3 regions of the Rhizobium sp. NZLR10 genome follow, and region 3 is predicted to be linked to each of the others. Evidence: predicted binding sites of a transcription regulator. Region 3 holds the regulator's gene; each other region holds the start of a gene.
What was found. The regulator PhoB, encoded in region 3, activates phosphate uptake and scavenging genes when phosphate is short. The targets are predictions, from matches to a motif close to TGTCATNNANCTGTCAT.
Positions count from the first base shown of each region.

Region 1: the regulator PhoB is predicted to act here: its motif matches at 1,853-1,869, upstream of HJB82_RS12220 (DUF1868 domain-containing protein).
Region 2: the regulator PhoB is predicted to act here: its motif matches at 1,539-1,555, upstream of HJB82_RS11455 (acid phosphatase).

Region 1 covers NZ_JABDWE010000007.1:2,787-13,334, forward strand. Annotated here, with positions in the region: gene HJB82_RS12210 (polyprenyl synthetase family protein) at 1-847, opposite strand, end outside; gene mtgA (monofunctional biosynthetic peptidoglycan transglycosylase) at 983-1,720, shown strand; gene HJB82_RS12220 (DUF1868 domain-containing protein) at 1,920-2,642, shown strand; gene HJB82_RS12225 (glutathione S-transferase family protein) at 2,656-3,303, shown strand; gene rpmF (50S ribosomal protein L32) at 3,458-3,643, shown strand; gene HJB82_RS12235 (hypothetical protein) at 3,893-4,300, shown strand; gene phaR (polyhydroxyalkanoate synthesis repressor PhaR) at 4,295-4,867, opposite strand; gene HJB82_RS12245 (acetyl-CoA C-acetyltransferase) at 5,106-6,287, shown strand; gene HJB82_RS12250 (beta-ketoacyl-ACP reductase) at 6,359-7,084, shown strand; gene HJB82_RS12255 (YMGG-like glycine zipper-containing protein) at 7,280-7,534, opposite strand; gene HJB82_RS12260 (DUF3309 family protein) at 7,562-7,717, opposite strand; gene HJB82_RS12265 (helicase-related protein) at 8,512-10,548, shown strand, end outside.
Region 2 covers NZ_JABDWE010000006.1:127,809-138,356, reverse strand. Annotated here, with positions in the region: gene HJB82_RS11455 (acid phosphatase) at 1-1,371, opposite strand, end outside; gene HJB82_RS11450 (cytochrome-c peroxidase) at 1,608-2,897, shown strand; gene HJB82_RS11445 (acyltransferase) at 3,317-4,432, shown strand; gene HJB82_RS11440 (transcriptional regulator) at 4,550-5,476, shown strand; gene HJB82_RS11435 (alpha-N-arabinofuranosidase) at 5,685-7,193, shown strand; gene HJB82_RS11430 (ABC transporter substrate-binding protein) at 7,397-9,301, shown strand; gene HJB82_RS11425 (ABC transporter permease) at 9,423-10,427, shown strand; gene HJB82_RS11420 (ABC transporter permease) at 10,431-10,548, shown strand, end outside.
Region 3 covers NZ_JABDWE010000032.1:7,360-17,907, reverse strand. Annotated here, with positions in the region: gene pstB (phosphate ABC transporter ATP-binding protein PstB) at 1-397, shown strand, start outside; gene phoU (phosphate signaling complex protein PhoU) at 442-1,155, shown strand; gene phoB (phosphate regulon transcriptional regulator PhoB) at 1,288-1,971, shown strand; gene HJB82_RS30890 (GcrA family cell cycle regulator) at 2,149-2,682, opposite strand; gene HJB82_RS30885 (aspartate aminotransferase family protein) at 3,106-4,305, shown strand; gene argF (ornithine carbamoyltransferase) at 4,343-5,257, shown strand; gene HJB82_RS30875 (Hsp33 family molecular chaperone) at 5,346-6,338, shown strand; gene apaG (Co2+/Mg2+ efflux protein ApaG) at 6,485-6,877, opposite strand; gene HJB82_RS30865 (O-succinylhomoserine sulfhydrylase) at 7,143-8,327, opposite strand; SAM riboswitch at 8,371-8,449, opposite strand; gene HJB82_RS30860 (2'-deoxycytidine 5'-triphosphate deaminase) at 8,523-9,617, shown strand; tRNA gene HJB82_RS30855 (tRNA-Gly) at 9,676-9,749, shown strand; gene HJB82_RS30850 (hypothetical protein) at 10,456-10,548, shown strand, end outside.

The sequences.
Region 1 (10,548 bases), on a different contig from region 3:
CAAGCAGTGTCTCGGCATCGCGGACATGCTGATGGAGTTGGGCTTCGGCCCATTCCATGCCGCGTAGCGCTACAAGCGTTCCCTTGCCGCGGGCTGCATCTTTGCCGGTCGCCTTGCCCATGGTTGCAGTGTCCGAGGTCAGGTCGAGGATGTCGTCAGCCAGTTGGAATGCAAGTCCGATCTTTTCGCCGAAGGCGCGCAGGCGGCGGCGATCTTCCGGCGGGCTGGCCGAGATGAGGGCGCCGGCTTCGCAGGCAAAGCGGATCAGCGCGCCTGTTTTCATCGCCTGCAGGCGGATGATGCCGGCCTCGTCAGGCGCTTGTCTTTCTGCCGCGAGATCGAGCGCCTGGCCACCGGCCATGCCGCCGAGACCGGCGGCGCGAGCAAGAGCCAGTACCAGCGATGCCTTGCTCGTTTCGGGAAGGGCTGTTTCCGGCGTGGCGATAATGTCGAAGGCGTAGGTCAGCAGGCTGTCACCTGCGAGGATCGCGGTGGCTTCGTCGAATTTTTTGTGTACCGTCGGTTTGCCGCGGCGGAGATCATCATCGTCCATGGCCGGCAGGTCGTCATGCACGAGCGAATAGCAGTGAACGCATTCGAGTGCAGCGCCGACGCGAAGCGCCGCCGCGGCGTCACCGCCGAGAAGGGCGGCACTTTCGACGACGAGAAATGGGCGCAGTCGCTTGCCACCGTTCAACACGGCATAATGCATGGCGTCGCGCAGCGTCTCAGGTCTGACGATTTCATCGGAGAGAGGGCTCGGTGACAGCAATGCGTCGAGCAACGCCTCGATCTCGCGGGCGTTGTTCCTCAGCCTCGTTTCGAAAGTGTCCCGGTTCGCGTCCATGGGCGCTGTTTGGCATGAGCGCCCCGGGGCTTGCAACGGAATTGTCGATGGCGCAGCAAGATTTGCCACGCACTCTGGCATAAGCTCCGTACAGGCGCTATGACAACGACAGGGGCGAAATCGGACTGGGGAACATTGGATATAGCGCCGGAGAGAGAGGACAGCGTCGACATGCCGGCTCGTCGGCAATGGTTCGGAGACCGGCGTCTATTGAAACGCATTGTTCTTTCCGTGCTGATCGTGCTGATCCTTCCCTATGCCCTGATCTTTTTCTATCTGCTGCCGTTCATTCACCCGGTCTCGACGTTGATGCTGCGCGATCTCGTGCTGCTGCGCGGTTACGATAGGCAATGGGTGTCGCTTGATGACGTCGCCCCGGCTCTGGTGCAGTCGGTGATGATGTCAGAGGACGGGCAATATTGCTTTCACGGCGGCGTCGACTGGGCGGAAATGCGGATGCTGGTCGAGGATACGCTGAAAGGTCAGGCGACGCGCGGCGGCAGCACCATCCCGATGCAGACGGCTAAGAACCTCTTTCTCTGGAACGGCCGCTCCTTCGTGCGCAAGGCGATGGAGCTTCCGCTCGCTGTCTCCACGGATTTCGTCCTGTCGAAACGGCGGCTGATGGAAATCTATCTGAACATCGCCGAATGGGGTCCCGGCATTTACGGCATCGAGGCTGCGGCCCAGCATCATTTCAAGGTGCCGGCGTCGAAACTGACGCGACGCCAGGCATCGCTGCTTGCCGTTTCATTGCCGAACCCGATCGACCGCAATGCCGGCAAACCAGGACGAGGCCTTCGTCGGCTTGCCGGCGTGATCGAGAGGCGCGCACAGGGCTCGGGCGATTACATCAAGTGCATCTATAGGTGAGATCGGAGCTTATGGTTACAGCGCCGCGCGTCCTTCAGACGCGTACAAGGGCGCTTTAAAGCCTTGAATTGCTGCATAAGTTTGTCCTTGAATCGATCACGCTTTAAGGAATTATGCAGGAGAAGGACCAAACGTCATCTGACATTCTTGGTTCTGCCATATGGGCGAATGCAGTCCAACTGGAGCCCCTGAGTCGCCCATGACCATTACGACGCTTTCGCAAGAGCTTCTCTGTTACTCGAAGACACACAATCCGAACCCGCCTGCGCACCTCGGCAGCCGCTATCGCAAGGTCGGCGGTTTTCTGCCGGAAGCCGGCAATACCATCGTCTGCCATCTCGACAAGGGCTCGCAGACGCAGGCGGCGTTGATCGAGGCGCGTGAGAGATATCTGGCGATGCCCGAAGCTCCACAGTTCCTGTTCACGCCGATCTCCAGCCTTCACATGACGCTGTTCGAAGGGATCATCGAGACCAGGCGCCGGCAGGATTGCTGGCCGGGCGATCTCCCTCTCGAGACGCCGATAGACGACATGACGGAACTGCTGGCGGCGCGGCTTGAGGGTTTTTCGATGGCCGAGCCCTTCAAGGTGGCGATCGTCGAAGCTCGCCCGTCGGGCCTGCTCGTCGACGGGGTGACGGAGAACGACCGCAAGGTCATGCGCGCCTGGCGCAACGCGTTTGCTGATCTTCTGGGCTACCGCCAGCCGAGCCAGGAGGACTACAAGTTCCACGTGACATTCGCCTATGCGATCGAACGGCTGGAGGATGAAGCCTTGCCGCGCTGGCAGGCAATGCTCGACGAGGTCGCCGACGATATCCGCCGCAAGGCCCCTGTTTTAGAACTGGCACCGCCGGCATTCTGCGTGTTCGAAGACATGAACCATTTCCACGAATTGCTGATTTTCGATTTCGACGCCTGAACGGGAGAGGCTCATGACTAGACCGACGCTCTACATCGCCAACAAGAATTATTCCTCCTGGTCGTTCCGACCCTGGATGGCGCTGACGGGCGTCGGCATCGATTTCGAGGAGGTGCTGATCCCTTTCGACGACGCGGGCGGCAATCCGAATATCAAGGCGGTCTCTCCGACCGGGCGCGTGCCGCTTCTGCAGCATGGCGCATTGAAGGTCTGGGAATCGCTGGCGATCATCGAATATGCCGCCGAGCTTTATCCGGACGCCGGTCTTCTGCCCGCGGATCGTGCCCAGCGGGCGCTCGCCCGTTCGGTTTCGATGGAAATGCTCTCAAGCTTCCGGGCTCTGCGCGGCGCCTGCCCGATGAATATCCGCCGGCCGAAGGCCAGGATCGCGCTGCCGGATGGGGTCGAGGCCGACATCAGCCGCATCGAGACGATCTGGCGGGATCTGTTACAGCAATCCGGCGGGCCGTTTCTCTTCGGCGCGTTCGGGGCCGCGGATGCGATGTTTGCGCCTGTCGTCAACCGGTTCGAGATCTATGACCTGGTCAGCGGGGACGACACGCTGGCCTATATGGCGACCATGAAGGCGCATCCGGCCTGGCGCAAATGGGAAGAGGCAGCCCGCGCCGAGGCTTGGATCGTGCCGGAAGACGAAGTCTGATACGGAATCATCGGCTTCGCAAAAAATACGCATGGGGACTGGTCAAGGCCACCCCTTGCATGTATAAGCGCGCGAAATTCCGAAATCGCGACATGTCCGTTTCGGCCGCCGGTGTGGCCGTGGGAATGTTTTGCCCGCAAGTGGAGTAAGAGAAATGGCTGTACCGAAGAGAAAAACAAGCCCGTCTAAGCGCGGTATGCGCCGTTCGGCAGACGCCCTTAAGGCTCCGACCTACGTCGAAGACAAGAACTCCGGCGAACTGCGCCGCCCGCACCATATCGACCTGAAGACCGGCATGTATCGCGGCCGCCAGGTTCTGACGCCGAAGGAAAGCGCATAATTTCCGATCCGGCTTGTCCGATCGAAGTTGCAAGGCCGGCCTCAAGCCGGCCTTTTGCTTTTCGGCGATATGATATTTGCAATGACTTGCAGTGTGGCAGCGGTTTGCGGCAGTATTCTTCCAGCCCGCTACAGCGCCGTGCGTCTTTTCAGGCGCGCAAAGGACGCTGTAGCACTTTGAATCGACGCAATATGCTTTGCGAAAATCGAATCTGATTTGCGCAAAGCATATTGCGCTGGGAGATTGCCGATGATCGCCGCCATGCCTCTGATGATTATCCCGTTTATTCTCTACAATCTGGCGATGCTGGGCCTGATGGGCGATGGCGGCATTCCTGCCCTGCAGCATGATATCATCGTGCTGTCGATGATCTCGGGCGCGATATGGAGCATGGCGCTCGGCGATCTCATTATCGTCATAGCGCTTGTCGTGCTGTTCTTCGAAATCCTGAAGGCAACCAGAACCGGGCCTGGCAACCTTATCAACCACATGCTGTCGATGCTGGTTTTCATCGCCTTCCTGGTCGAGTTTCTACTCGTCCGGGACGCTGCGACGCAGGTATTCTTCATTTTGATGACGATCGCTTTGATCGATGTGATCGGCGGCTTTGCCGTCTCGATCCGGAGCGCCGGGCGAGATGTTTCTATCGGCTTATAGGTTGTCGAGCTTGTTCTGAAGGGCGCGGAGCTGTTCCTTCAGCTCATCGATATCCTTAGCCTCGGCCTTGCGGCTTTCCTTGGCGGGTGGCGTCATGAAGGGCGAGAACATCTGCATGGCCTGCTGAAACAGCTCGGTGTTGCGGCGAACCTGGTCCTCGACCATCTGCATCGGCAGTTGCAGGTTCTTGCCGAGAGGTGTTTCGCCCAAGGCGCGGTTCACCTGCTCGCGCATCTGAGACTGCTGTTCGGCGAAGGCGCGCATCGAATGTTCGAGAAAGCTCGGCACGACCATCTGCATCTGGTCGCCGTAATAGGTGATGAGCTGGCGCAGGAAGGAGATCGGGAGCAAGGTGTTGCCGGTCTTCGATTCCTGTTCGAAGATGATCTGGGTCAGCACCGAATGGGTGATGTCATCTCCGCTTTTTGCATCCTGGACGGTAAAATCTTCGCCCTTCTTCACCATCTCCGCCAGGTCTTCCAGCGTGACGTAAGTGCTGGTGCCCGTATTGTATAGCCGGCGATTGGCGTATTTCTTGATTACGATCTGACCCTCATGCTTCGCCATATCAGTCTCCTGGACCCCCGTCTGAATTATGGATATTCCTCCACTTCAGACTGTAAACGCAAAAGAAGGCCGGTGACAATCTCTTTGTGCGATGCGGCAAACCTTTAACAGAGCAGATGAATCGGGCTTTCGCAGGCTCTGCCGAAAAATGACCGCAGCCGGTCTTCGCGTTTGACTTGCGCTCCAAGCTTTGCCAGTTTCCTCTTATGTAAGTGAGACGAAAACGAGGAGCGTCCCCATGAGCAATTCATCCATCGTCATCGCCAGCGCAGGTCGAACAGCAGTCGGCTCGTTCAACGGCGCTTTCGCAACGGTTCCCGCGCATGAGCTCGGGGCGGCCGTCATCAAGGGTGCGCTCGCGCGCGCCGGCGTCGATGCCGGCGAAGTGGATGAGGTGATCCTCGGCCAGGTTCTCGCTGCCGGGGAGGGCCAGAACCCGGCTCGCCAGGCGGCGATTAAGGCCGGAATTCCGAATGAAGCGACGGCCTGGGGCGTCAATCAGCTCTGCGGTTCGGGTCTGCGCGCCGTCGCGCTCGGCATGCAACAGATCGCCAACGGCGACGCCAAGATCATCGTTGCCGGCGGCCAGGAATCCATGTCGATGGCGCCGCATGCCATGCATTTGCGCGGCGGCGTCAAGATGGGCGACGCGAAGATGATCGACACGATGATCAAGGACGGCCTGACCGATGCCTTCCATGGCTACCACATGGGGATCACCGCCGAAAATGTCGCGCGTCAGTGGCAGCTTTCGCGCGACGAGCAGGATCGGTTCGCCGTCGCCTCGCAGAACAAGGCGGAGGCGGCGCAGAAGGCCGGCCGCTTTGCCGACGAGATCATCCCCTACATCATCCAGACGCGTAAGGGCGACGTTACGGTCGATGCCGACGAATATATCCGCCACGGCGCTACGCTGGAGGCGATGGGCAAGCTGCGCCCGGCCTTCGATAAGGAGGGCACCGTTACGGCCGCGAATGCGTCCGGCCTCAATGACGGTGCGGCCGCAGCGGTGCTGATGAGCGAAGCGGAGGCGGTCCGGCGCGGCATCCAGCCGCTCGCCCGCATCGTTTCCTGGGCAACGGCGGGCGTCGATCCGCAGATCATGGGCACTGGCCCGATCCCGGCTTCCCGCAAGGCGCTCGAAAAGGCCGGCTGGTCGGTCGGCGATCTCGATCTCGTCGAGGCCAATGAGGCTTTTGCAGCGCAAGCCTGCGCCGTCACCAAGGATCTCGGATGGGATCCTGCGATCGTCAACGTCAACGGCGGGGCGATCGCCATCGGCCATCCGATCGGCGCTTCCGGCGCGCGCGTTCTCAATACGCTGTTGTTCGAAATGAAGCGCCGCGGCGCCAAGAAGGGCCTTGCAACTCTTTGCATCGGCGGCGGCATGGGCGTCGCCATGTGCTTCGAAGCGCTTTAAAGTAGCATACGATCCGTCATTGATTGAAAATCTCGCCACAAGGCGGGGCAAAAACAAAAAGGGAGCGGAACATGAGCAGAGTGGCTGTGGTCACCGGGGGTACGCGTGGAATCGGCGCGGCCATATCCATGGCGTTGAAAAATGCCGGATACAGGGTTGCTGCCAATTATGCCGGCAACGACGAGAAGGCCAAAGCCTTCCATGACGTTACCGGCGTCCCGGTGTTCAAATGGGATGTTTCGGATTACCTCGCTTGCGGCGAGGGGATTGCCAGGATCGAAAGCGAGATCGGGCCGGTCGAAATCCTCGTCAACAATGCCGGCATTACCCGTGACGCGATGTTCCACAAGATGACGCCGCAGCAATGGCACGAGGTGATCAATACCAACCTCACCGGTCTGTTCAACATGACGCATCAGGTCTGGACCGGCATGCGCGACCGCAGCTTCGGCCGGATCGTCAACATCTCCTCGATCAACGGCCAGAAAGGCCAGATGGGTCAGGTGAATTATTCGGCAGCCAAGGCGGGCGATCTTGGCTTCACCAAGGCGCTGGCCCAGGAAGGCGCGGCCAAGAACATCACCGTCAACGCCATCTGTCCCGGTTATATCGGAACGGAAATGGTGCTTGCCGTGCCGGAAAAGGTGCTGAACGAACGCATCATCCCGCAGATCCCCGTCGGCCGTCTCGGCGAGCCGGAAGAGATCGCGCGATGCGTCACCTTCCTCGCCTCCGACGATGCCGGCTTCATCACAGGTTCGACGCTGACGGCCAATGGCGGGCAGTTCTTCGCCTAAAGTACATCTCGCAAAACTGTATTGTCGTTTGCGATTACGACATGCGTGACTTTCCGAGTAGATCAGCGGTGGATTGAAGCAAGAGCGCGTCCCGTCGGATGCGCTCTTGCTTATTTCATGCCCCATGCCCGCGCGAGCAGCAAAGAAAAACGGGCGCCGAAGCGCCCGTTGGGAGTCCGATATGCTTTTTGCCGATCAGCAACGGGCCTCGTAGCGGCGGCCGTAACGGTCGCGATAGACGCAGTAGCCGCGGCGTTCGACCGAGTGGCCGATGAGAGCGCCGGTCAGACCGCCGGCAACGGCGCCGACCGCAGCACCACCCCAGCTGTTGGTGACAACACCGCCGATGACCGCACCGGTGCCGGCGCCGATCGCGGTACCTTGCTCGGTCGCTGTGCAGGATGCCAGAGCGCCAACGAGCGCACCAATAAGAACAATCTTCTTCATCATGTCGTAACTCCCCAGGTTTGTTGGCCTTTAGACGCGGCCCATGAGTACAAGAATAATGATAATCACGAGAACTAGCCCCAAACCGCCGGAAGGTCCATAGCCCCAGCCACGGCTATAACCCCAATTCGGCAATGCTCCGATCAAGAGCAGAATGAGGATAACAAGAAGTATTGTGCCAAGCATGGTGTGTTTCCTTCATTTCATCGGCAATTTGAATGGACGAGAAACACGTATTGGCGATTTTTGTTCCCGGTTAAGCCAGGAAATGTCATGCGTCCTGACCTCCGCCTATCGGAAATTTGCTCGTATGGTTAAAAAGGCGTTTAAATACAATATGTTGCGGTGAACAAAGCGAGAAAGTCCCGATGTCGCCGATTCGTCAGCGATTCGTTCCGTTTTTGATCGGTGCGCCGCCATTGACCATCCCGAGTTAACCGCATCTGAATCCGCCTTGCTAAAGCTTAACGCCAACACGACGAGGCGGAACGGGACATCCGCTACCGATCCGCATTTAGCGCGCCGATTGAAATCCGGCCACCAGATATTGCCGTGAACAGAAGGCGAAACCAATACAGTCGGCGATTCGTCGCCGATTTGTTCGGGCTTTGGTCGACAGGTTAATTACGGGCGCAATTTTCGATTGTTCGTCGCAGGACAGACTCGTCTTCTACGACAGCGAAATACAAAAGGGGAGGGAGTCCAGCGATTCAGCATCTAGTGGGAAAAACTGATTCAAAATCAATACTTAGCCGTGAACAAAAGCTGAATCAGCGCGAGTCAGCGATTCGTCGCTGATTCGTTCTCACGCTGTTCCGAATCGGAAATTCGGGTGTTCCGCAAGACTCGCAAAGGTCGTAATCCCAGAAGCAATTTGAAATCTGCCCTTGCGTTTGCGGTGACAGCTGTCCATGTGTTCTCTAGCTTCCATGAGAAGCCAAGATTTTCCTGGGGGCGCCCGCCCTCATTTGCATGGACCCATGATTCTGACTTCGCAGCCGACTATTCTGAGTGGACGCGGTGTGACCGCGGTGCTCGGGCCGACCAATACCGGCAAGACCCATTATGCCATCGAGCGCATGGTCGCGCATGGGAGCGGCGTGATCGGCCTGCCGCTCAGGCTGCTGGCGCGCGAGGTCTATACGCGGGTGGTGGAAAAGGTCGGCGTCCAGAATGTGGCGCTGGTTACCGGCGAGGAAAAGATTTCGCCGCCCAATGCGCGTTTTTCGGTCTGCACCGTTGAGGCGATGCCGCGCGAGACCAAGGCCGCCTTCGTCGCGATCGACGAGGTGCAGCTCGCCGGCGATCTCGAACGCGGCCATATCTTCACCGACCGCATCCTGCATCTTCGCGGCCGTGAGGAAACGCTGCTGCTCGGCGCGGCGACGATGCGGCCGATCCTGCTGCAGCTTCTGCCCGGCATCAATATCGTCGAGCGGCCGCGGCTTTCGCATCTTTTTTACGCCGGGCAGAAGAAAATCACTCGGTTGCCGCAGCGCTCGGCCATCGTTGCCTTCTCGGCCGACGAGGTCTATGCCATCGCCGAGCTCATACGCCGGCAGCGCGGCGGTGCGGCCGTCGTGCTTGGCGCGCTCAGCCCGCGCACCCGCAACGCGCAGGTGGCACTTTATCAGGCGGGCGATGTCGAATATCTGGTGGCGACCGATGCGATCGGCATGGGCCTCAACCTCGATGTCGATCACGTTGCCTTCGCCCAGGACCGGAAATTCGACGGCTACCAGTTCCGCAATCTCAATCCGGGTGAACTCGGTCAGGTCGCTGGGCGCGCCGGGCGGCACGTGCGAGACGGTACCTTCGGCGTCACCGGACAGGTTTCGCCGTTCGACGAAGAGCTGGTGCAGCGCATCGAGGGGCATGAATTCGACAACGTCAAGGTTTTGCAGTGGCGGACGACCGAGATGGACTTCTCCTCGATTCCATCGCTGCGCGCCAGCCTCGAGGCAGGGCCGCGCGTGCCGGGGCTGACGCGGGCGCTGCCTGCGGTCGACCAGCAGGCGCTCGAACAGCTTTCGCGCTACCCCGAGATCGTCGGTCTTGCCGACAGGCCTGCCCGCGTCGAAAAACTCTGGGAGGCTTGCGCGCTTCCCGACTATAGGCGTATCACCCCGGCACAACATGCCGATCTTATCTCGACCCTCTTTTCCGATCTCGTCCGCTATGGCACGGTGAACGAGCAGTTTCTCGCGGAGCAGGTTCATCGCTCCGATCGGACAGATGGGGAAATTGACACGCTTTCGGCGCGAATCGCGCAGATAAGAACCTGGACCTATGTTTCGAATCGGCCGGGTTGGCTTGCCGATCCGACACACTGGCAGGAAAAGACGCGGGAAATCGAAGATCGATTGTCCGACGCGTTACATGAAAGGTTGACGAAACGCTTTGTTGATCGCAGGACATCTGTGCTCATGAAGCGCCTGAGAGAGAATGCGATGCTGGAAGCTGAAATCAGTGTGAATGGCGATGTCTTCGTTGAAGGACATCATGTAGGGCAATTGAGCGGATTCCGTTTCACGCCGGTGACGGGAACGGACGGGCCGGACGCCAAGGCGGTTCAGGCTGCGTCGCAGAAAGCGCTCGCGCTCGAATTCGAGGCCCGTGCGGCTCGAATCCATGCCGCGGGCAACAGCGACCTGGCGATCGGCTCGGATGGGTTGATCCGTTGGATCGGCGACCCGGTGGCGCGGCTTTCGGGCAGCGATCACATCATGCGTCCGCGCGTGATTCTGTTGGCCGACGAGCAGTTGACGGGCAATGCCCGCGATCATGTCGCCGCCCGGATCGAGCGCTTCGTCAATCATCATATTAGCACGGTGCTGAAGCCGCTCGATGATCTGTCGCGCGCCGAGGACCTGCAGGGTCTTGCCAAGGGGCTGGCCTTCCAGCTCGTGGAGAATCTCGGCGTGCTGTTCCGCCGCGACGTGACCGAGGAAGTGAAGTCACTCGACCAGGAGGCGCGAGCCTCCATGCGCCGTTACGGCGTGCGTTTCGGGGCTTAT
Region 2 (10,548 bases), on a different contig from region 3:
CCGGAGGATCGACGTCGTGTCGTACTGGCTGTGATCCACCGTGCCGCCCTTGGCGAAGGGCGAGATGATGAAGGCCGGAATGCGGTTGCCGGGTCCCCAGCGGTCGGCTTTCGGCGGCGCGACGTGATCCCAGAAGCCGCCATTCTCGTCATAGGTGACGACGACGAGCATATGGCCCCATTGCGGGCTTTTCTCGAGGTGAGAGACGATATCGGCAAGATGCTGGTCGCCGCTCGAGACATCGGCATAACCGCCATGTTCGTTGAGGTTGCCCTGCGGCTTGTAGAAGGAAACCGCCGGCAGTTTGCCGTCGTCGATATCTCCAAGGAAGGCCTCGCCGCCAAGGCCGCCGTCTTTCAGATGTTCGGCGCGTGCCGGCGTGCCGGGCGCGAAATTGGAGAAATAGTTGAAGGGCTGGTGGTGGAACTGGAAGTTCGGCACCGGCGTGGCATTCTTGCCGTCGAGGGCTGCCTGCCAGGCGCCGCCGTACCACGCCCAGCTGATGCCTTTCAGCGACATCAGGTCGCCGATGGTCACCGCATGCTGCGGCGGTAGCGTCGTTGCCGCCGTCGGATCGGCATAGGCTTGGTCGCCATCCTTGGCCGGCGGGTTGGCGCTCGGCTGGTAGGGTGGCTGCATGGTGTTGACGGCGTAGAAATCGGGCGTCAGCGCACCGTCGGAGACGAATTTCGGGGCGCCGTCCAGCGCCGACTTCGGGGCGTTGTCGGCCACCACAAGCGAAGTGCCGTCGGCATCGACCTTGGCGATCACAGGCTTGGCCGGGCTCTTGTCGGCATCCGGATAATAGGGCGCGCAGGCGCAGACCAGCGCGAAATGATTGAGGAACGAACCGCCGAAGGCGCCCTGGAAGAAATTGTCGGCAATGACGTATTTCTTCGCGACCTGCCACATCGGCAGGATGGACCCGTCATAATGGCCCATGACCAGGCTGCCGGAATCGGCCCAGGCGACGAACTTGTCGTTCTTGCCGCCGTCGATCTGCATCTGCTCCTGGTAGAAGCGGTGCCAGAGGTCGCGGGTGATGACCGACGACGTCTGCGCAAAGCCCTTGGGATCGTCGATCGCGAAGCTGGCATTGGCAAGATGGGCCGACTGCGCTTCTGTCACGGCCGGCGTCACGCCCTTGGCAGTCAGGCCGCCCCAGGCGGGCGGCAGTTCGGAAAGCGGCTGGCCGTTGCGGTCGAGTTGGCGCGCCTGATCGGCATTGACGTTGGCGAGGCCGTCGGCACCGGGAAAGCTGCCATAGAGATTATCGAAGCTGCGGTTTTCGGCATAGATGACGACGATAGTGTCGATCTTGTCGTAACCGGCCGGCGCCGCATGGGCTGCCGTCGCCATGGCAAACGGCATCAGGGCCGATCCGGCGAGACAGATTGAGTTGAGGAAATTTGGTCTTTTCACGGGGGTAACCTCATGGCTGGGGGCGTTGGCTAGAGGGAGCGGAAAACGCTCGGGGGCACGCTGACGCTATTCCCGCCATCTATCAACTTTGTGACGTCGGGCTGCCGGAGAAGACCCGTCATCAATTTGTTGCAGCGAGGTTCGATCATGGAGGAACTCCGCGTTAAGTTATTGGAATCCCTATCATGACAACAAAGACGTTCTGGCTCGTGCGCTCCGGTCTGGCGATCGGTATCGTTGCGACAGCGCTCTGTCTGGCCATTCTGCCCCTGCGGCAAAGCAGCGCGGCGGTGGCTTTCGACGTGCATCCCGGCCCGATGTCGCGCGCCGAGGCCTTCGCCCGGGCCGAAACGCTCGGCGCGCTCGGCCGCAAAATGTTCTTCGACGCCTCGCTGTCGGCCTCGGGGCTGCAGGCCTGCGCGTCGTGCCATGATCCCCGTCACGCCTTCGGCCCGGCATCGGCCACGCCGGTGGAGATGGGCGGGCAACATATGAACCAGCCGGGGCTGCGCGCCGTTCCGACGTTGCGTTATCTGCAGGCGGTGCCGTCCTTCACCGAACACTATTACGATTCCGAGGACGAGGGTGACGAGAGCGTCGACAACGGCCCGACCGGCGGCCTGACCTGGGATGGCCGGGTCGATCACGGCGCCGAGCAGGCGAAGATCCCGCTGCTCTCGCCCTTCGAGATGAGCAACAAGGATGCGGCTGAGGTCGCGGCCAAGCTGCGCAAGACAGCCTATGCCGGCGACATCAAGGCGGCGTTCGGCAAGACGGTCTTCGACAATCCCGAGGACACCTTCAGCGCCGCTGCCGAGGCGCTCGCCACCTTCGAGCAGAGCGGCCCGGATTTTTATCCCTATTCCAGCCGCTACGACGCCTTTCTCGCCGGCAAGGCGACGCTGACGACACAGGAATTGCACGGCCGCAAGCTGTTCGAGGATCCGCAAAAGGGCAACTGTTCGAGCTGCCATCTGAGCGAACCCGCCAATGACGGCGAGCCGCCGCAATTTTCCGATTTCGGCTTCCTCGGCCTCGCCGCCCCCCGCAACATGGCGATCCCGGCCAATAGCGACCCCAACTATCACGATCTCGGCCTTTGCGGCCCGCAGCGGACCGACCTTGCCGGCCACGGCGAATATTGCGGCCTGTTCCGGACGCCGACGCTGCGCAATGTCGCGCTGAAAAAGAGCTTCTTCCACAACGGCTATTTCCACACGCTGCGCGACGTCGTCTCCTTCTACGCGAGCCGCGACAGCGATCCCGGCCGCTGGTATCCGAAAAATTCAGACGGCACGATCCGTAAGTATGACGACCTGCCGCAAGCCTACTGGGCCAATCTCAACCAGGACCGGCCTTTCGGCAGGAAGCCGGGCGATGCACCTGCCCTCACCGATCCGGAGATCGACGATATCGTTGCCTTCTTGGGGACACTGACGGATGCCGACTTGCAGCCGAAGGCGAGCGGGCACTGACGCAATCGCCGAACAGGCTGAAGATTACCACAATCTCAGGCCGCCTCTTTGCTAGTTCAATCCGGCCGCCAGATCGCATTATCTGATTTCTTCAACTCGTTTCGTATCCCACATGCCCGGATCCTGCGCTGCCGGTATCTCTTCTAACCGCTCCCGCTGATAAGCGAAGCTTTGCTCTCGTTGTGAAAAGCTCGAGCCAAGCATTCTCATCAGAACCCAACCGCCAAGTATAATGCAGTGCCCGTTGTATATGCCGTGTCAGGCCAGGAGAGATCATTCGTAGAACAACAAGGGTTTGTGAGAGGCGCATTTTGGCGGATCGGAGATTATCTCGGCTCAACCCCGTTTCACTACGGCGCGTGACAACATTCAAAACTTATCTTAATGAATAGTTAAACTGCAAAAGTGCGGGAGGCTCCATGCACGAGCGCGAAATCAAGAAGGCATTTTACCCGAACTTCAATATGATCAGGCTCGTGGCAGCCTCCACGGTAATCTTCTCGCATGCCTTCCTTATCTCGGAAAAGACCTCGGCGAACGAGCCCTTTGAGCGTTTGCTCGGAGAGGGCAATATCCTTGGCCTCTTCGGCGTCTATGTGTTTTTCATCAGCAGCGGCTTCCTCGTCACGCAGAGCGCGCAGTTCGGCAGCGCGGGTGGTTTTCTCTGGAGGCGGGCGCTGAGAATATACCCGGCATTTATCGTCTGTACGCTGCTCAGCGTCTATGTCTTGGGCGCCTTGTACAGCCCGTTGGGCGTCAGTGGTTACTTGCTCAAGTCGCTTCATATGAAGACGACACTGCATTCGTTGCTCGACCCGAACTTTGGCATGACCCTGCCGCATGTGCAGTTTTATGACCCCGCCATCTCTTGGCTTGCCACCTCGGTCAACGGCTCTCTTTGGACGATCGGGCAGGAAATCTTCTGCTACCTCATCGTCGCCGGATTAATGGTAATCGGGCTTCTGCGAGCCCCGCTGATGGCACTTGCCCTCGCCGTAGGCGTGACCTGGCAGCTTTTCTTCGATCATCCGTGGCCAAAGATACGGTTCCTGACGGATTTTACTTTTATCGCTCCCTACTTCTTCTGCGGTTCGCTTCTGAGGTTCGTGATGGAAAAGCGGCAGCCCAATATAGTCCTGGCATTGATCTTCGTAGCGCTCGGTATGCTCTGCCTCGTCTTCTGGCCCGGCTATCTTTACGGCCGCATGTTGTTCGCCTATCCGCTTATCTACATCGCAACCTCGCCGGTGATACGCCTGCCGACTCTCGAACGCTTGGGCGACGCCTCCTACGGGACCTATCTCTATGGCTGGCCAGTGGAGCAGACGATGAACCATGCCCTCGGCGGGTACAGCACGTGGTGGGCGGTCTTAGCGCTTTCCCTGCCGACAGCGTGGTTGCTCGGCTGGCTTTCATGGCATCTGCTGGAAAAGCATGCGCTGCGGTTAAAACGAATCTCATTCCTCCAGCGACAGCCTGCATCCCCTGAGAAAGGCGACTTCGACCCACGTCGCAGTGACGTCTGGCGCTCTTGATCGTCACAGCCGGACTTTGACGCGTGACTGTTCTCGGATACCAACACCATTCGGCACTGCTCCCCTTGATGTATCACAATTTCCGATATACATCATTTCATCGGAAATAGTGGGGGAATGATGGAACGTTCGTTTTTGACGATTGCCGCCGGTGAGAATAATACGGCGATACGGGCTCTTTCGGCGCCGGCGCGGGTTGAGATGCTGAAGCTGCTCTGCGCCAAAGGGCCGACGAATATCAATGATATTGCCCAGGCGCTTTCTCTCCCGCAATCCACCGTCGCCACCGGTATCCAGATTTTGGAAGAAGCCGGGCTCGTCGAGTCGCGGCTGGCCAAGGCCCGCAAGGGAAACCAGAAGATCTGCTCGGCGGTCTATAGCGAAATCCTGATCAGCTTTGAGGAAAGTGCCGCGCAACGGGCCAACAATATCATCGAAGTCGAGATGCCTGTCGGGCTCTACACCAGCTGCGACGTGCATGCGCCATGCGGCCTTTGCTCCACCGAGAGCGTCATCGGCCCTCTCGATGTTCCCGACTATTTCCTGGATCCGCAGCGCATGCAGGCCGGGCTCGTCTGGTTCGGCCGGGGCTATGTCGAGTATAAATTCCCCAACAATGCCAAGGTGTTGAACAAGGATATCCGCGCCATCGAATTTTCGATGGAGCTGTCGTCGGAAGTGCCCGGCACCAATGCGGACTGGCCTTCCGATATCACCCTCTGGGTCAACGGCATGGCGATCGGCACCTGGACCTCGCCCGGCGACTACGGCGACAAGCGCGGCGCCTTCACGCCGGCCTGGTGGAAGCTCGAAGGTTCGCAATATGGGATGATGAAGACCTGGCGCATCTCGACGCGGGGAACCTTCATCGACGGTGTCGCCGCATCGAATGTCACGCTCGGCGACCTGGCGCTCGGCCAGCACTCGTCCATCCGCCTGCGCGTCGGCATCGCTGAGAATGCCGGCCATACCGGCGGCGTCAATATTTTCGGCCGCAGCTTTGGAAATCACGGCCGCGATATCATCATGCGGCTTCATGTCTGAAAATCGATATCATAAATCGTGATTTCAAATTTCATTTCTTTTTCAAATTAGCAGACCATAAAATATAGACAATGCATTGTAATTGAATTGTTTTTCAGGAAATTATATTAGTATGATTAAAAACACCGGTCGGTTGACAGAACGACATTCCTGATATCAAGTTGGAGGCAAGAAAACAAAAATTCTGATACATAAACGGGAGGATCCGTTGAAAACCAATGTCGTTGCCCACCGCGATTTCCGCATCGCGACCATTGACGCCAGGCTCTACAGTTCATTTCTCGAGCATCTCGGCAGAGCGATATACGGCGGCATCTACGAGCCCGGACATCCGACAGCCGACGAGGACGGCTTCCGCCGCGACGTGCTCGATCTGGTGCGTGATCTCGACACGCCCTACTGCCGTTACCCCGGCGGCAACTTCGTTTCGGCCTATAATTGGGAAGATGGCGTCGGCCCGCGGTCGGAGCGCCCGGTTCGCCTCGACCTTGCCTGGCGCACCCGTGAAGCCAATCAGATCGGCGTCAACGAATTCGTCGACTGGTGCAAGAAGGCCAACACCAAGCCGATGCTCGCCGTCAATCTCGGCTCGCGCGGCCTCGATGCCGCCCGCAATTTCCTCGAATATTGCAATCATCCGGGCGGCACCTATTATTCCGATCTGCGCCGCAAGCACGGCTGGGCCAATCCGCACGATGTCAAATTGTGGTGCCTCGGCAATGAGATGGATGGCCCCTGGCAGGTCGGCCACAAGTCGGCCTATGAATATGGCCGGTTGGCCGATGAGACGGCGAAAGCCATGCGCGGCTTCGACAAGTCGCTCGAACTGGTGGTCTGCGGCTCGTCCAATTCCGATATGAAGACCTATCCGGATTGGGAGGCTCAAGTCCTCGAGCAGTGCTACGACAGCGCCGACCATATCTCGCTGCATATGTATTTTGCCAACCGCGAGAAGAATACCCTCAACTATCTCGCCCGGGCGACCAAGCTCGACCGCTACATCACCACGATCGGCGGCGTGATCGACTACATCAAGGCGAAGAAGCGCTCGAAGAAGACGATCGGCATTTCCTTCGACGAATGGAACGTCTGGTATCATTCCAACCAGCAGGACAAGGAGATCCTGGCGCGCGACGAATGGCCGGATGCGCCGCATCTGCTTGAAGACGTCTATAATTTCGAAGACGTGCTGCAGGTCGGCGGCATCCTGAATACCTTCATCCGCCGTTCCGACCGGGTGCGCATCGCCTGCATCGCCCAGCTCGTCAACGTTATTGCCCCGATCATGACCGATGACGGCGGGGCCGCCTGGCGCCAGACGATCTACTACCCCTTCTACTACGCCTCAAGATATGGCCGTGGATCGGCACTGCAGCTGGTCGTCGATGGCCCGACCTATGACAGCGACGAGGAGAACGACGTCCCCTATCTCGACGTCTCCGCCGTCCATTCCGAGGATGGCAAGACGCTGACCTTCTTTGCCGTCAACCGTCATCCGCAGACGGCACTGGATTTCGACGTGCGCCTGGAAGGTTTTGGGACCGCCAGCGTCATCGAGCAGGTGGAGATGACCCATAGCGATCTGCTAGCCGTCAACACGGCTGCGCGGCAGGATACGGTCGCGCCGGTCAATGTCCAGACTGCGAAGATCGAGGACGGCAGGTTGCGGGCGGCGCTGAAGCCGCTGTCCTACAACGTCATTCGGCTGTCGGTCTGACAGCCGCCGCCGGGTAAGGCCCATTGGCCCCCGGCTAAAGAAATTCGGCTCGACTGCGAGGAGGCAGGCGGGTTGGAGGGATGGTTGGCTAGAGCCTTGGACCTTGAGTGTTTCAAGTCCTGATGCTTTCGCGAACCGACAACCGCGACGTGCCCATGCGTGCCTTTGCGGCCGCCGTATCGTCGCTTTCTAGGGAGGAGTTCATGCAACAGTGGAAGAGGCTCGCATTTGGCGTCGCGCTGGCCGCACTCGGCCTGACAGCGGCGGCCAAGGCCGATGACTATACCTCCTTGCCCCGCAAGGAGACGCTCATCGTCGAAAATCCGGAAGGGACGATCAAGAATCCGGGCTGGTTCAATATCTGGGTCAATGGCGGCGGCGGTGTTTCCACCGGCCTGCAGCAGCTGACCATGGATACGCTCTGGTATATCGACCCCGAACAAGGGCTTGGCGGCTCGACCTGGGACAGTTCCCTGGCCGCCGACAAGCCGCAATATAATGCCGACTTCACCGAGATGACCGTGAAACTGCGCAAGGGGCTCTTCTGGAGCGACGGCGTCGAGTTCACGGCCGACGACGTGGTCTATACCGTCAAGACGCAGATGGATCATCCCGGCATGGTCTGGAGTGCTGCCTTCTCGGTTCAGGTGGCAAGCGTCGAGGCGACTGATCCCCAGACGGTGGTGTTCAAGCTGAAGAAGCCCAATTCGCGCTTCCATGCCCTGTTCACCGTGCGCTGGAACGGCGCCTGGATCATGCCCAAGCATGTGTTCGAGAAAGTCGCCGATCCGATCCGCTACGATTTCGCCAACCCCGTCTCGCTCGGCGCCTACAAGCTCAAGGCTTACGATCCCCAGGGCAAATGGTACACCTGGGAAAAGCGTGAGGACTGGCAGAAAACATCGCTTGCGCGCTTCGGCGAGCCTGCCCCGAAATATGTGACCTACACCGATCCCGGCCCGCCGGATAAACGCACCATCGCTCAGCTCGAGCACAATCTCGATATCATCCACGACAACACCCCTGAGGGCATGTTCACCCTCAAGGAAAAATCCAAGTCGATCGAGACCTGGTTCCCGGGCTTCCCCTTCGCCCATCCGGATCCGACCCTTCCGGCGGTGATTTTCAACACCCAGGACCCGACCTTCAACAATCCTGATGTGCGCTGGGCGCTGGCCCTGCTGATCGACATCAAGGCCGTCGACATGGCGAGCTATCGCGGCGCTGCGACGCTCTCGGCGCTCGGCGTACCGCCGACGGCAATCGCCATGAAAGACTATCAGGCGCCGATGCAGGATTGGCTGAAGGATTTCGAGGTCGACACCGGCAAGCAGAAGATCAAGCCCTATGACCCCAGCGTCGGCCAGCAGATCGCCGATCTGCTGCGCAAGCAGCCGAAGTTCAAGGACCAGATCCCGACCGACCCTGAGGCAATCAGCACGGCCTTCGGCTATGGCTGGTGGAAGCCGGATCCGAAGGCTGCCGGCGAACTGCTGGAGAAGGCAGGCTTCAAGAAGGCCGGCGGCAAATGGATGACCCCGGACGGCAAGCCGTTCAGGATCCGGATGACCGTGGAGGGCGATTCGCGCTCCGTCTTCACCCGAGCAGGCACGCTGATCGCGCAGCAATGGGCCGCCTTCGGCATCGACGCCAAAGCCGTGCCGACGACCAGCCTATGGCAGGTGGCACTCCAGCCCGGCGATTTCCAGGTGGCGATTGCCTGGAGCGTCGAGACCTGGGGCGGCGATCCCGACCTGTCGTTCTTCCTCGACAGCTGGCACTCGCAGTTCGTGGCCAAGAAGGGTGACGTTCAGCCGCCGCGCAACTGGCAGCGCTGGAGCAATCCGGAGCTCGACAAGATCATCGAGACCATTCGCGGCATCAGCGCCGACGATCCCAAGGGCATCGAGCTCGGCAAGGATTATCTGAAGCTGGCCGCCCGCGAAATGCCGACGATCCCGCTGATGTCCTATAACGTCTTCACCTCGATGGACACGACCTATTGGACCGGTTATCCGACCATCAAAGACCCCTATACCGACCCGGTGCCGAACTGGGCCAACTCCAGGCTGATGATGGTCAAACTGAAGCCGGCTCAACCGAAATAATCCTCCCAACGCCGGCGCGCAGCCATCGCGCCGGCCCCTTATCGGCGGGCTCTGCCCGCCGATCCTTTCCCGTCGATGCTGTCCCATCGATGAAAGGAAACCAGAGAGGAACCACTGCTCTATGACGTCCTATCTGATCTTTGTACTGAAGCGGTTCGGTCAGTTTCTGCTCGTCGTCTTTCTGGGCGTCAGCATCACATTCTTCGTCACCCACCTGACCCCGATCGATCCGGTCGAAGAAAGCATCGGCGCCATTACCCAGATGGGGCAGTCCGATCCGAATGCGATCGAACTGATGCGCCAGTCACTGCGCGAGCTTTACGGCATGGAGGGCTCGATCTGGCAGCAATATCTGCATTTCTGGCTGCGGCTTGCGACCGGTGATCTCGGCCCCTCGCTGTCGGCTTTTCCCACACCCGTTTCCACCATCATTCTGCGGTCCCTGCCCTGGACGATCGGGCTGATGACGGTCTCCACCCTGATCACCTTCGTGCTCGGCAATGCGATCGGCGCGCTCGCCGGCTATTACCGGAAGAATACGGTGCTGAAGGCCGTCAGCCTCGTCTGCATCGCCCTGCTTCCCATTCCCTATTATATTCTCGCCTTCGTGCTGCTCATCCTGTTCGGCTATCTCTGGCCGGTGCTGCCGATCAATGGCGGCTATGAGATGAACGCCAATCTCAACCTGTCGTTTTCCCTGGTCCTCGATATCCTCGAACATTCGATCCTGCCGGCCATGTCGTTGATCCTTGTCGGAACCGGCAGTTGGCTGATCGGCATGCGCGCGCTGGTATCCAACATCATCACCGATGACTACGTTGTCTTCGCCGAGCTCGGCGGCGTTCCGAAGCGGAAAATTCTCCGCTCCTACATCGCCCGCAATGCCATGGTGCCGCAGTTCACCGGGCTTGCCATGTCGCTCGGTGCGATCTTCAACGGCACCGTCATCACCGAAATCGTCTTCGGCTATCCCGGCATCGGCAACCTTTTGATTTCGGCGGTGCATGCCGGCGACTACAGCCTGGTGCTCGGCCTCAGCGCCTTGTCGATCGTCGGCGTCGCCGCCGCGGTGTTCATCATCGACATTCTGAGCCCGCTGATCGACCCGCGTATCAAGGTGGAATAGAGCATGTTTACCATTATCCGTGACCTCGCCCGCCAGAATATGGAATTCCTCTGCGGCCTGCTGCTCTTTGCCGTCATCGTCGGATTGATCATCCTGTCCTATTTCTCGCCCTACGCCCCGA
Region 3 (10,548 bases):
CGACCAGATCGTCGAGACCAGCCTGCAGCGTGCCGGCCTCTGGAACGAGGTCAAGGACCGCGTGCATGAATCCGGCACCGGCCTGTCCGGCGGTCAGCAGCAGCGCCTCTGCATTGCCCGCGCCGTCGCCGTCAGCCCTGAAGTCATCCTGATGGACGAGCCCTGCTCGGCGCTCGACCCGATCGCCACCGCCAAGGTCGAGGAACTGATCCACGAACTGCGCGAGAACTACACGATCGTCATCGTCACCCACTCCATGCAGCAGGCCGCGCGCGTCTCGCAGCGCACCGCCATGTTCCACCTCGGCAATCTCGTCGAGGAGAACGACACCGACAAGATGTTCACCAATCCCGACGATCCGCGCACCCAGGACTACATCATGGGTCGCTTCGGTTGATTTTGGCGACACCAAGCCTTCCCGTTATTCGAGGATAAAGCCCCATGGCATCGACACATATTTTTTCTGCCTATGATGATGATCTGAAGTTCCTGTCCAGGCGGATTTCCGAAATGGGCGGCCTGGCCGAGCAGATGGTCAGCGAGGCCGTCCGGGCGCTCGTCAACGGCGATACCGCGCTGGCGCAGAAGGTCATCTCCGACGATGTGATCCTCGATCACGCCGAGCGAGAAATCGGCGACAAGGCGATCGTTACCATCGCCCGCCGTCAACCGATGGCCTCGGACCTGCGCGAAATCATGGGTTCGATCCGCATCGCCGCCGATCTCGAACGCGTCGGCGACCTCGGCAAGAACACCGCCAAGCGCGTCATCGCCGTGCAGAGCACCGGCGTTCCGCGCAAGCTCGCCCGCGGTCTCGAGCATCTGTCCGAGCTGGCGCTCGTCCAGCTCAAGGAAGTGCTCGACGTCTACACGACGCGCTCCGCCGACAAGGCCAATGCGATCCGTGAACGCGACAACGAGATCGACGCGATGTACACCTCGCTGTTCCGCGAGCTGCTGACCTACATGATGGAAGATCCGCGCAACATCACCAGCTGCACGCATCTGCTCTTCTGCGCCAAGAACATCGAGCGCATCGGCGACCACGCCACCAACATCGCCGAGACGATCTACTACATGGCGACCGGCGCACAGCCGGAAGGTGACCGTCCGAAAGACGACAGCGCCAACACCGTCGGCGCGGTCACGGAATAAAGCCCATACTAGCCGTTGCGTGCGCGCCCATCCGGGCGCGCAAAGAGGTCGCAGCCACCTTTCTGAATTTGCGCAGGATGCATTGCTTAAATCACCCCGGTTTAAGGAACATGCGCGAGGAGACCGACAGGCATGATCCCGAGAGTTGCAGTTGTTGAAGACGAGGAAGCCTTGAGCGTGCTTCTTCGCTACAATCTCGAAGCGGAAGGCTTCGAGGTCGATACTATCCTTCGTGGCGACGAAGCCGAAATCAGGCTTCAGGAGCGCACGCCCGACCTGCTCATCCTCGATTGGATGCTGCCCGGCGTCTCCGGCATCGAACTCTGCCGGCGCCTGCGCATGCGGCCGGAAACCGAACGTCTGCCGATCATCATGCTGACGGCGCGCGGCGAAGAGAGCGAGCGCGTCCGCGGACTGTCGACCGGGGCCGACGATTACGTCGTCAAGCCGTTCTCGACCCCGGAGCTCGTTGCCCGCGTCAAGGCGATGCTACGCCGCGCCCGTCCCGAGGTGCTGTCGACGGTGCTGAAATGCGGCGATATCGAACTCGACCGCGAAACCCATCGCGTCCATCGCAAAAGCCGCGAAGTCCGCCTCGGCCCCACCGAATTCCGCCTGCTGGAATTCCTGATGTCGTCGCCGAGCCGGGTCTTCTCCCGCTCGCAGCTTCTCGACGGCGTCTGGGGCCACGATATCTATGTCGACGAACGCACCGTCGACGTCCATGTCGGCCGCCTGCGCAAGGCGCTGAACTTCTCCAACATGCAAGACGTCATCCGCACCGTCCGCGGCGCCGGCTATTCGATGGAAGCCTGAGGGGTTTCCGATAAAGTCGAGCAAGCTCTGCCCCTCACCCTAACCCGACCGGGGTCGAGCCACTCGTCTCGACCCCGGTCGGTGCCGGCAGGCGGATGAGGGGCAGCCACACCCAACGTACTCACATAAAAAAACGGGCCTTCCAGCCCGTTTTTGCATGTCGACAATGTCACCCGTTCAGCTCGCCCGCGCTGCCGCCCGGCGGCGTTCGTTGACGGGCTGGTAGGCGAGTTTCTGGTGATAGCCGCAATAGGGTGAATTGTCGGGGGACTCGCAGCCGCAGAAGTGGAAGTCATCCTTCAGCGGATCGCCGACCGGCCACTTGCAAGTGCGTTCGGTCAGTTCCGTCAGGCCGAGGCGGCGGGAGATCGGCACGACCACGTTGCCTTTCGGCACGTATTCCATTTCCTCGACCGTTTCGATCTCGATCTCTTCCTTCAGCATCGTTGCGCCCTGCTGGCGGGTAACGGTGCGGGTGGTGATCCGAGAGGCGAAGTTCGGCGCGCGCGGCGCCGATGTATTGCGTTTCGGCGTTCGGGCCGTGGCGGCCGTGCCGCCGGCCTTGGCGCGGCCCGGAAGGCTCAGGCGGTGCACCTTGCCGATTACAGCGTTTCTGCTGACACCGCCAAGTTGCGCCGCGATCTGGCTGGCGCTCAGTCCTTCGGCCCAAAGCTTCTTGAGTTTCTCGACCCGCTCGTCTGTCCAGTTCATGCCCTGTCTCCACCTTCTGCGTTGGTGATGGCAGAATCCCTCACCGTTGCCTCGGAAGCTCCGAAACAAGAAACGCTTGATCAATTTTGGTGACTAGTTCCGCCGCATGCAGTCTAGTAATTGAACTTTAACCTAGTGTGAGCGTGACTCCGTGACAAGAGTCGCATGAATCCGGATGAATCGAATTCGGAGTTTTCCCCAACTTGCTGCCCCAGCGTGTCATTTCTGCAATAAAGCCTGTTGAAGGTCGAAAACACCGCTGTACAACCTTGCTGCATGCGCTAAGGGCGCAGTTTTGTTGACATTGCAGCGCGAAAAGGAAATAGTACCGCTGGCCGCCGCAAGGCGGCATTTTTAATTTTTCGGGCCTGGTTTTCTTAGCCGGAGTCCGTTGCTTGATAACTCTGATCGGGAGACCGCGCCATGGCTGAAGCCGCGCCGCTTTATGACACCTACTCTCGTGCCCCGCTGCGGTTCGAGCGAGGCGAGGGCGTGTGGCTGATCACCGAAAGCGGCGAACGTTATCTCGATTTCGGCGCCGGTGTTGCCGTCACCTCGGTCGGCCACGGCAATCCGCATGTGGTCGGCGCGCTGAAGGAGCAGGCCGACAAGGTCTGGCACCTCTCCAACATCTATGAGATCCCCGGCCAGGAGCGTTTGGCCAAACGGCTGACCGACGCCACCTTCGCCGACAAGGTGTTCTTCACCAATTCGGGTGCTGAAGCGCTCGAATGCGCGATCAAGACGGCGCGCCGTTATCAGTTTTCCAACGGCCATCCCGAGCGCTTCCATATCATCACCTTCGAGGGCGCCTTCCATGGGCGGACGCTCGCGACAATCGCCGCCGGTGGCCAGGAGAAATATCTCGAAGGCTTCGGCCCCAAGGCGCCGGGTTTCGATCAGGTGGCGTTCGGCGACATCGAAGCGGTCCGCGCCGCGATCACCGATGCGACGGCGGCAATCCTCATCGAGCCGGTGCAGGGCGAGGGCGGCGTGCGTCCTGCCACCCCCGAATTCATGAAGGCGCTTCGCCAGATTTGCGACGAAAACGGCCTGCTGTTGATCCTCGACGAGGTCCAGACCGGCGTTGGCCGCACCGGCAGGTTCTTTGCCCATGAATGGTCGGGCGTCACGCCCGACATCATGGCGGTTGCCAAGGGCATCGGCGGTGGTTTCCCGCTCGGCGCCTGCCTTGCTACTTCAGAGGCCGCCTCCGGCATGAAGGCCGGCACGCATGGCTCGACCTATGGCGGCAATCCGCTCGCCATGGCCGTCGGCAGCGCCGTGCTCGACATCATCCTCGCCGATGGCTTCCTCCAGCAGGTGCGCGACGTAGCACTCGTCTTCCGCCAGGGCCTCGCCTCGCTGAAGGATCGCTATCCCGATGTGATCGAGGATATCAGAGGCGAGGGGCTGTTGCTCGGCATCAAGGCTGCTATTCCCTCGGCCGAATTGCTGCAGGCGATCCGCGCCGCCCATCTGCTCGGCATACCCGCCGGCGATAACGTCATCCGCCTTCTTCCGCCCCTCGTCGTCACCGCCGAGGAAGCCCGAGAGGGCCTTGACCGCATCGAGCGCGCCGCCGAGAGCATTCGCGCCGCGAAGGTCAAGAAAACGGCTTGAAGAGATTGCCGCCTTCGGGCGCAGCACAGGTAAGAACATGGCTCCCAAACATTTCCTCGATCTTTCCGCGGTCACCTCAGCCGATCTCAGAACCATCATGAACGATGCGCTCGCCCGCAAGCAGGCCTTCAAGGCCGGCACGGGCGACAAGCCGCTCGCCGGCAAGATGCTGGCGATGATCTTCGAGAAGCCGTCGACGCGCACCCGCGTCTCCTTCGATGTCGGCATGCGCCAGCTCGGCGGCGAAACGCTGTTCCTGTCCGGCACCGAGATGCAGCTCGGCCGCGCCGAGACGATCGGCGACACCGCCAAGGTTCTGTCGCGTTATGTCGATGCGATCATGATCCGCACTACCGAGCATTCGCGCCTGGTGGAGCTTGCCGAACATGCGACCGTGCCTGTGATCAACGCGCTGACGGATGACACCCATCCCTGCCAGATCATGGCCGATATCATGACCTTCGAAGAGCATCGCGGCCCGATCAAGGGAAAGACCATCGCCTGGACCGGCGACGGCAACAATGTGCTGCATTCGCTGGTCGAAGGCGCCGCCCGCTTCGGCTATCGCATGAACATGGCGGTGCCCCTTGGCTCGGAGCCTAAGGATCACTATCTGAACTGGGCCCGCAATGAGGGCGCCGAAATCATGCTCTGCCATGATGCCGACCGTGCGGTCGAAGGCGTCGATTGCGTGGTGACCGATACCTGGGTCTCCATGAATCAGGAACATCGGGCCCGGGGTCACAATGTCTTTCAGCCTTACCAGGTCAACGCGGCCTTGATGGCGAAGGCCGGCAATGATGCATTGTTCATGCATTGCCTGCCCGCTCATCGCGGTGAGGAAGTGACGGACGACGTGATCGATGGTCCGCAATCCGTGGTCTTCGATGAAGCGGAAAACCGTCTTCATGCGCAGAAGTCGATTCTTGCTTGGTGCCTGGGCGCGATCTGAACCATAATCGGACGCCGCGTGCGAAAAACGCGTGGCCGCGCGAGCGAAGAGCACCCTGTCCTTTCGCTTGAAAACTAGGAGTGAATCCATGGCAGAAGCTGCAGCCGCCCTCGGCCAGTTCGATTTCGCCGGCGATGACCATGTCGTCCCCTTTCAGGTGGACGGGCTGGATGTGCGCGGCCGCGCCGTCCAGCTCGGCCCGATGCTCGACGCGATCCTCGAGCGCCATCATTATCCGGCCCCTGTCGCCCGGCTGCTCGCCGAAGTCGTCGTGCTGACGGTGCTGCTCGGCACCTCGCTGAAGTTTGACGGCAAGTTCACCGTGCAGACCAAGGGCGACGGCCCGGTCGATCTTCTCGTTGCCGATTTTTCGACGCCGGAAAATGTCCGTGCCTATGCCCGTTTCGACCAGGCGCTGCTCGACAAGGCCATTGAAGCTGGCGAAACCGAGCCGGAGCAATTGCTCGGCCACGGCGTGCTTGCCTTCACCATCGACCAGGGCAAGTTCGGCCAGCCCTACCAAGGTATTGTCGCGCTCGACGGCACCACGCTCGAGGACATTGCCGGCGTCTACTTCCGCCAGTCGGAGCAGATCCCGACGCGCGTGCGTCTGGCCGCGGCCGAACTCTTCGATCGCGACGATGAAGGCCAGCCACGCCATCGCTGGCGGGCAGGTGGCCTTGTCGCCCAGTTCCTGCCGGAAGCGCCGGAGCGCATGCGTCAACCGGATCTCCACGGCGGCGACGGCGACACCGGCAGCCGCCCGCATAGCGAGGACGATTCCTGGGCCGAAGCGCGTTCGCTGGTCGAGACCATCGATGCGGATGAACTCACCGATCCGCTGGTTGGCACCGAGCGGCTGCTGTTCCGCCTGTTCCACGAGCGCGGCGTGCGCGTCTACGAACCGCGCGCCGTCTTCGATCGCTGCAGCTGTTCGCGTGACAAGATCAAGGGCGTGCTGAAGGGCTTCTCTGCCGAGGAGATCGAGGCCAGCCAGGAAGATGGCGAGATCGCTGTCACCTGCGAATTCTGCTCGACCACCTATCGCTTCGAGCCGGTCGAACTTCAGCCGGCCGAATAGGCTCGGTTGGCCCCTGATATCTGCCCCTCACCCTAACCCTTGCCGGGGTCGAGCCACCGGTCTCGACCCCGGTCGGTGCCGGCAGGCGGATGAGGGGCCGGTGTCGGCAATCTATCAAGCGGGCAAAATGATTTCGGGCCGGCCTGTCAGTTGAGCACGCGCAACAACCCCGGTGAATCCAGCGAGAAGGCGGGAATGTCGACATCGAAGGTGTCGCCTTCGTCCGTTTCCATCTGGTAATGGCCGAACATCAGCCCGGAGGGGGTGTCGAGTGGGCAGCCGGAGGAATATTCGTAGGTGTCGCCGGGGCTGAGCCGCGGCTGTTCGCCGACGACGCCCGGACCGGTGACCTCGTCCACCTGTCCATTCTGGTCGGTGATATTCCAATAGCGATTGACCAGGCGAACGGCGATGCCGGAATTGTTGCTGATGACAATCCGATAGCCCCAGACATAGCGATCGTCGTCCGGATCGGATTGCTCCTCCAGATAGAATGGTTCGACGACGACTTCGATATCTTTTGTGAGGGCGCGATACATGCCTTGCACCTTAGTCAAGATATGTTACCCGTATCTTATAAGAGGCCCTGCCCGTCAAGAAACGGAACGTTGATCGTCACTAAAACGGTCGTGATCGAAGTGTTTCGATCGTTAAGCCTAATTGTCGGTGTCAATTCCACTTCCGAACGCCGGCGCGACCGAGCTTGTTCCCCCGGCCTCAACCTGCTGAGGTCCGGCGAGCCGAACGCCGGTGAGGTCTGGCGAGCCGAACCCCAAGCGAGGTCCGGCCGCCAATATCCCTGGATCAGGCCGAGACCTTGGCAAGCGCCTTGGCGAAATCCTCGATCAGGTCGTCGGTATCCTCGATGCCGGCCGAAAGGCGGACCGTACCCGGGGAAATGCCGAGTTCGGCGCGCGCCTCCTCCGACAGGTTCTTGTGGGTGGTGGTTGCCGGATGGGTGATCAGGCTCTTGCTGTCGCCGAGATTGTTGGAAATCTTGATGATATCGAGCGCGTTCTGCAGCGCGAAGGCGGCTTCCTTGCCGCCCTTCAGCTCGAAGGCGACGAGGGTCGAGCCGCCGGTCATCTGCTTGGCGATGATATCGGCCTGCGGATGGTCCTTGCGGCCGGGATAGATCACCTTGGCGACCTTGCTTTGCTCGGCCAGGAAATCGGCGATCTTCGCCGCATTCTCAGTCTGCTGCTTCACGCGCAGCGGCAGCGTCTCGATGCCCTTCAGCAGCGTCCAGGCGTTGAACGGCGACATGGCCGGGCCGGTGTGGCGGAAGTAGTCGTGCAGATTCTCGTCGATCCAGTCCTTGTCGGCCAGCACCACGCCGCCGAGGCAGCGGCCCTGGCCGTCAATATGTTTGGTGGCGGAATAGACGACGATATGGGCGCCGAGCTCCAACGGCTTCTGGAAAAGCGGCGTGGCGAAGACGTTGTCGACGATGACCTTGGCGCCGATCTGGTTGGCGAGCTTGGCAACACCTGAGATATCGACCACTTCGAGCGTCGGGTTGGTCGGGCTTTCCAGGAAGAACACCTTGGTGTTCGGCCGGATTGCCTTTTCCCAATTTGCAAGATCCCGGCCGTCGACCAGCGTGCACTCGATGCCGTATTTCGGCGCCAATGTCTCGACAACCCAGCGGCAGGAACCGAACAGCGCGCGCGCCGCGACGATATGGTCGCCTGATTTGACCTGGCAGAGCACCGCCGCGGTGACGGCCGCCATGCCGGAGGCGGTGGCGCGGGCGTCTTCCGCGCCTTCGAGCATGCACATCCGCTTTTCGAACATGTCGTTGGTCGGGCTGCCGTAGCGGGCGTAGATGTAGCCTTCCGTCTCGCCCTTGAAGCGGGCTTCGGCCGCCTCCGACGTGTCATAGACGAAACCCTGCGTGAGATAGATTGCTTCGGACGTCTCGCCATATTGCGAACGCAAGGTTCCGCCGTGGACGAGTTGGGTTGCCGGGCGCCAGGTCTTGCTCATGCCATCACCTTCACATAACAAAAAAACCGGTCGCAAAAGCAGACCGGTTTTCAACCCGGTCTTTTTAGCCACTTGTTTAACGTGGCTGCAAGCCGACCGGCCAAATCACCACGGGATAATTCTGCAATACTGCTGTTAGCTGCTTGCGTCAATTCCCCGAGTTTGGTTTTGTCGGCGGCAAATGATGGATGAGGCATGATGGCTCGTGAAACGGGAATTCTGGCGGACGGCGCGATATCGGCGCTGTTTGAAACGGGTCGTCTGATCTCCGAACGGGAGCTGGACCGCGACCAGATCCAGCCGGCAAGCCTCGATTTGCGCCTGGGCGCCAAGGCTATTCGCGTGCGCGCCAGCTTCATGCCCGGCCCCTCGCATCTGGTGGCCGACAAGCTCGACCGGCTGAGCCTGCATGTGGTCGACCTTTCCGAAGGCGCGGTGCTCGAAACCGGCTGCGTCTACATCGTGCCGCTGATGGAAAGCCTGGCGCTGCCGGCCGACATGTCGGCCTCGGCCAATCCGAAGAGCTCGACCGGCCGGCTCGATATCTTCACCCGCGTCATCACCGACTATGCCCAGGAGTTCGACAAGATCCCGGCCGGTTATTCCGGACCGCTCTATCTGGAAATCAGCCCGCGCACCTTCCCGATCGTCGTACGCCGCGGCTCGCGCCTGTCGCAGATCCGCTTCCGCGTCGGCCATGCTTTGCTCAGCGAGCCGGAGCTGTTGAAGCTGCATGAAAGCGAGACGCTGGTCGCCAGCAAGCAGCCGAATGTGTCCGGCAGCGGCATCGCTCTGTCGATCGACCTCGCCGGAGACGAAGACGGCCTGATCGGCTATCGCGGCAAACACCACACCGCCGTCGTCGATGTCGACAAGAAAGCCCAGCACGACATCTACGATTTCTGGGAACCGCTCTATAGCCGCGGCCGCAACGAACTGATCCTCGATCCCGACGAGTTCTATATCCTCGTCTCGCGCGAGGCCGTGCATGTGCCGCCGGATTATGCCGCCGAAATGACCCCGTTCGACCCCTTGGTCGGCGAATTCCGCGTCCATTATGCCGGCTTCTTCGATCCGGGCTTCGGCCATGCGCCGGCCGGCGGCCGCGGCAGCCGCGCCGTGCTCGAAGTGCGCAGCCACGAAGTGCCCTTCATCCTCGAAGACGGCCAGATCGTTGGCCGCCTGGTCTACGAACACATGCAGGAAAAGCCGACCAGCCTCTACGGCTCCGGCCTCGGCTCCAACTACCAGGCCCAGGGCCTCAAACTCTCGAAGCACTTCCGCATCTGAGACTTCCCGGCTGCCGCGACTTGACAGCGGCCCCCATCTGTTGGAAATCTCAGCTATCGCGGGTGTAGCTCAATGGTAGAGCAGCAGCTTCCCAAGCTGAATACGAGGGTTCGATTCCCTTCACCCGCTCCACAGCCCTGCAACCGTTTCGCTGATGTTCGTCCAAAGACGTCCAATATTGTCATAAAAACCAGTTGCATAGGGTAGGCCGCCGTGCTTGCGGAAGCTCCTAGACCGGCGTGCCCGCCTCGCGCATCCTTCAGGATGCCGATAATGTGTTCGTCTGTGAAGCGGTTGCGCTTCATCCCCCAGTCCTCTCATAGGCCAGAGCTTACTTCAGAATGGATTATTTCAACGGGGCAAGGTCAACGTCAACAAACAGGCTCTGGGTTCGTCCTTCAGACTGCCGCCCGCGTCCTCATCTCAAACGGCAACGCCGGGCGGGGTCGGAAGCCTATGACTCACCGGCATCCAGGAGCTCGGACCAAAGAACTGGTTGTTCCCTGGAGCGCTCCGGAGCGGCGAGCGCACCACCGCGATCCTGTCGCTGATCGAGAGGTCGACCGCAATCCTACCTTACCCAGCCCTTGGGCGGCTGGCGAACGGATTATCAGCGCCGAAATCGACGCCTCACGCGATCGAGCTGCGCTCCCTCAGCGGCCTTAGCTCGCGCTTACGCCTAAAGAGGTAAATTCGGTATAAGAATATCAACCCTTGGTGGGCAATCGCCAGATCGTCGTTCTTAAGGATGAGGTCAGGAAATGTTGACGATACCCTTTCGAAAGCGCACGTTATTCGTGTACAGGTTTGGAACCTGAGCCAACGGGGAGTGCACATCATGACGAATGCAGCGGAGGAATACACAAGAACAATTGCAGCGGATGCCAAATCGTTACAGTTGAAGTTGTCTCAACTGGGTGAAGCTCTTACC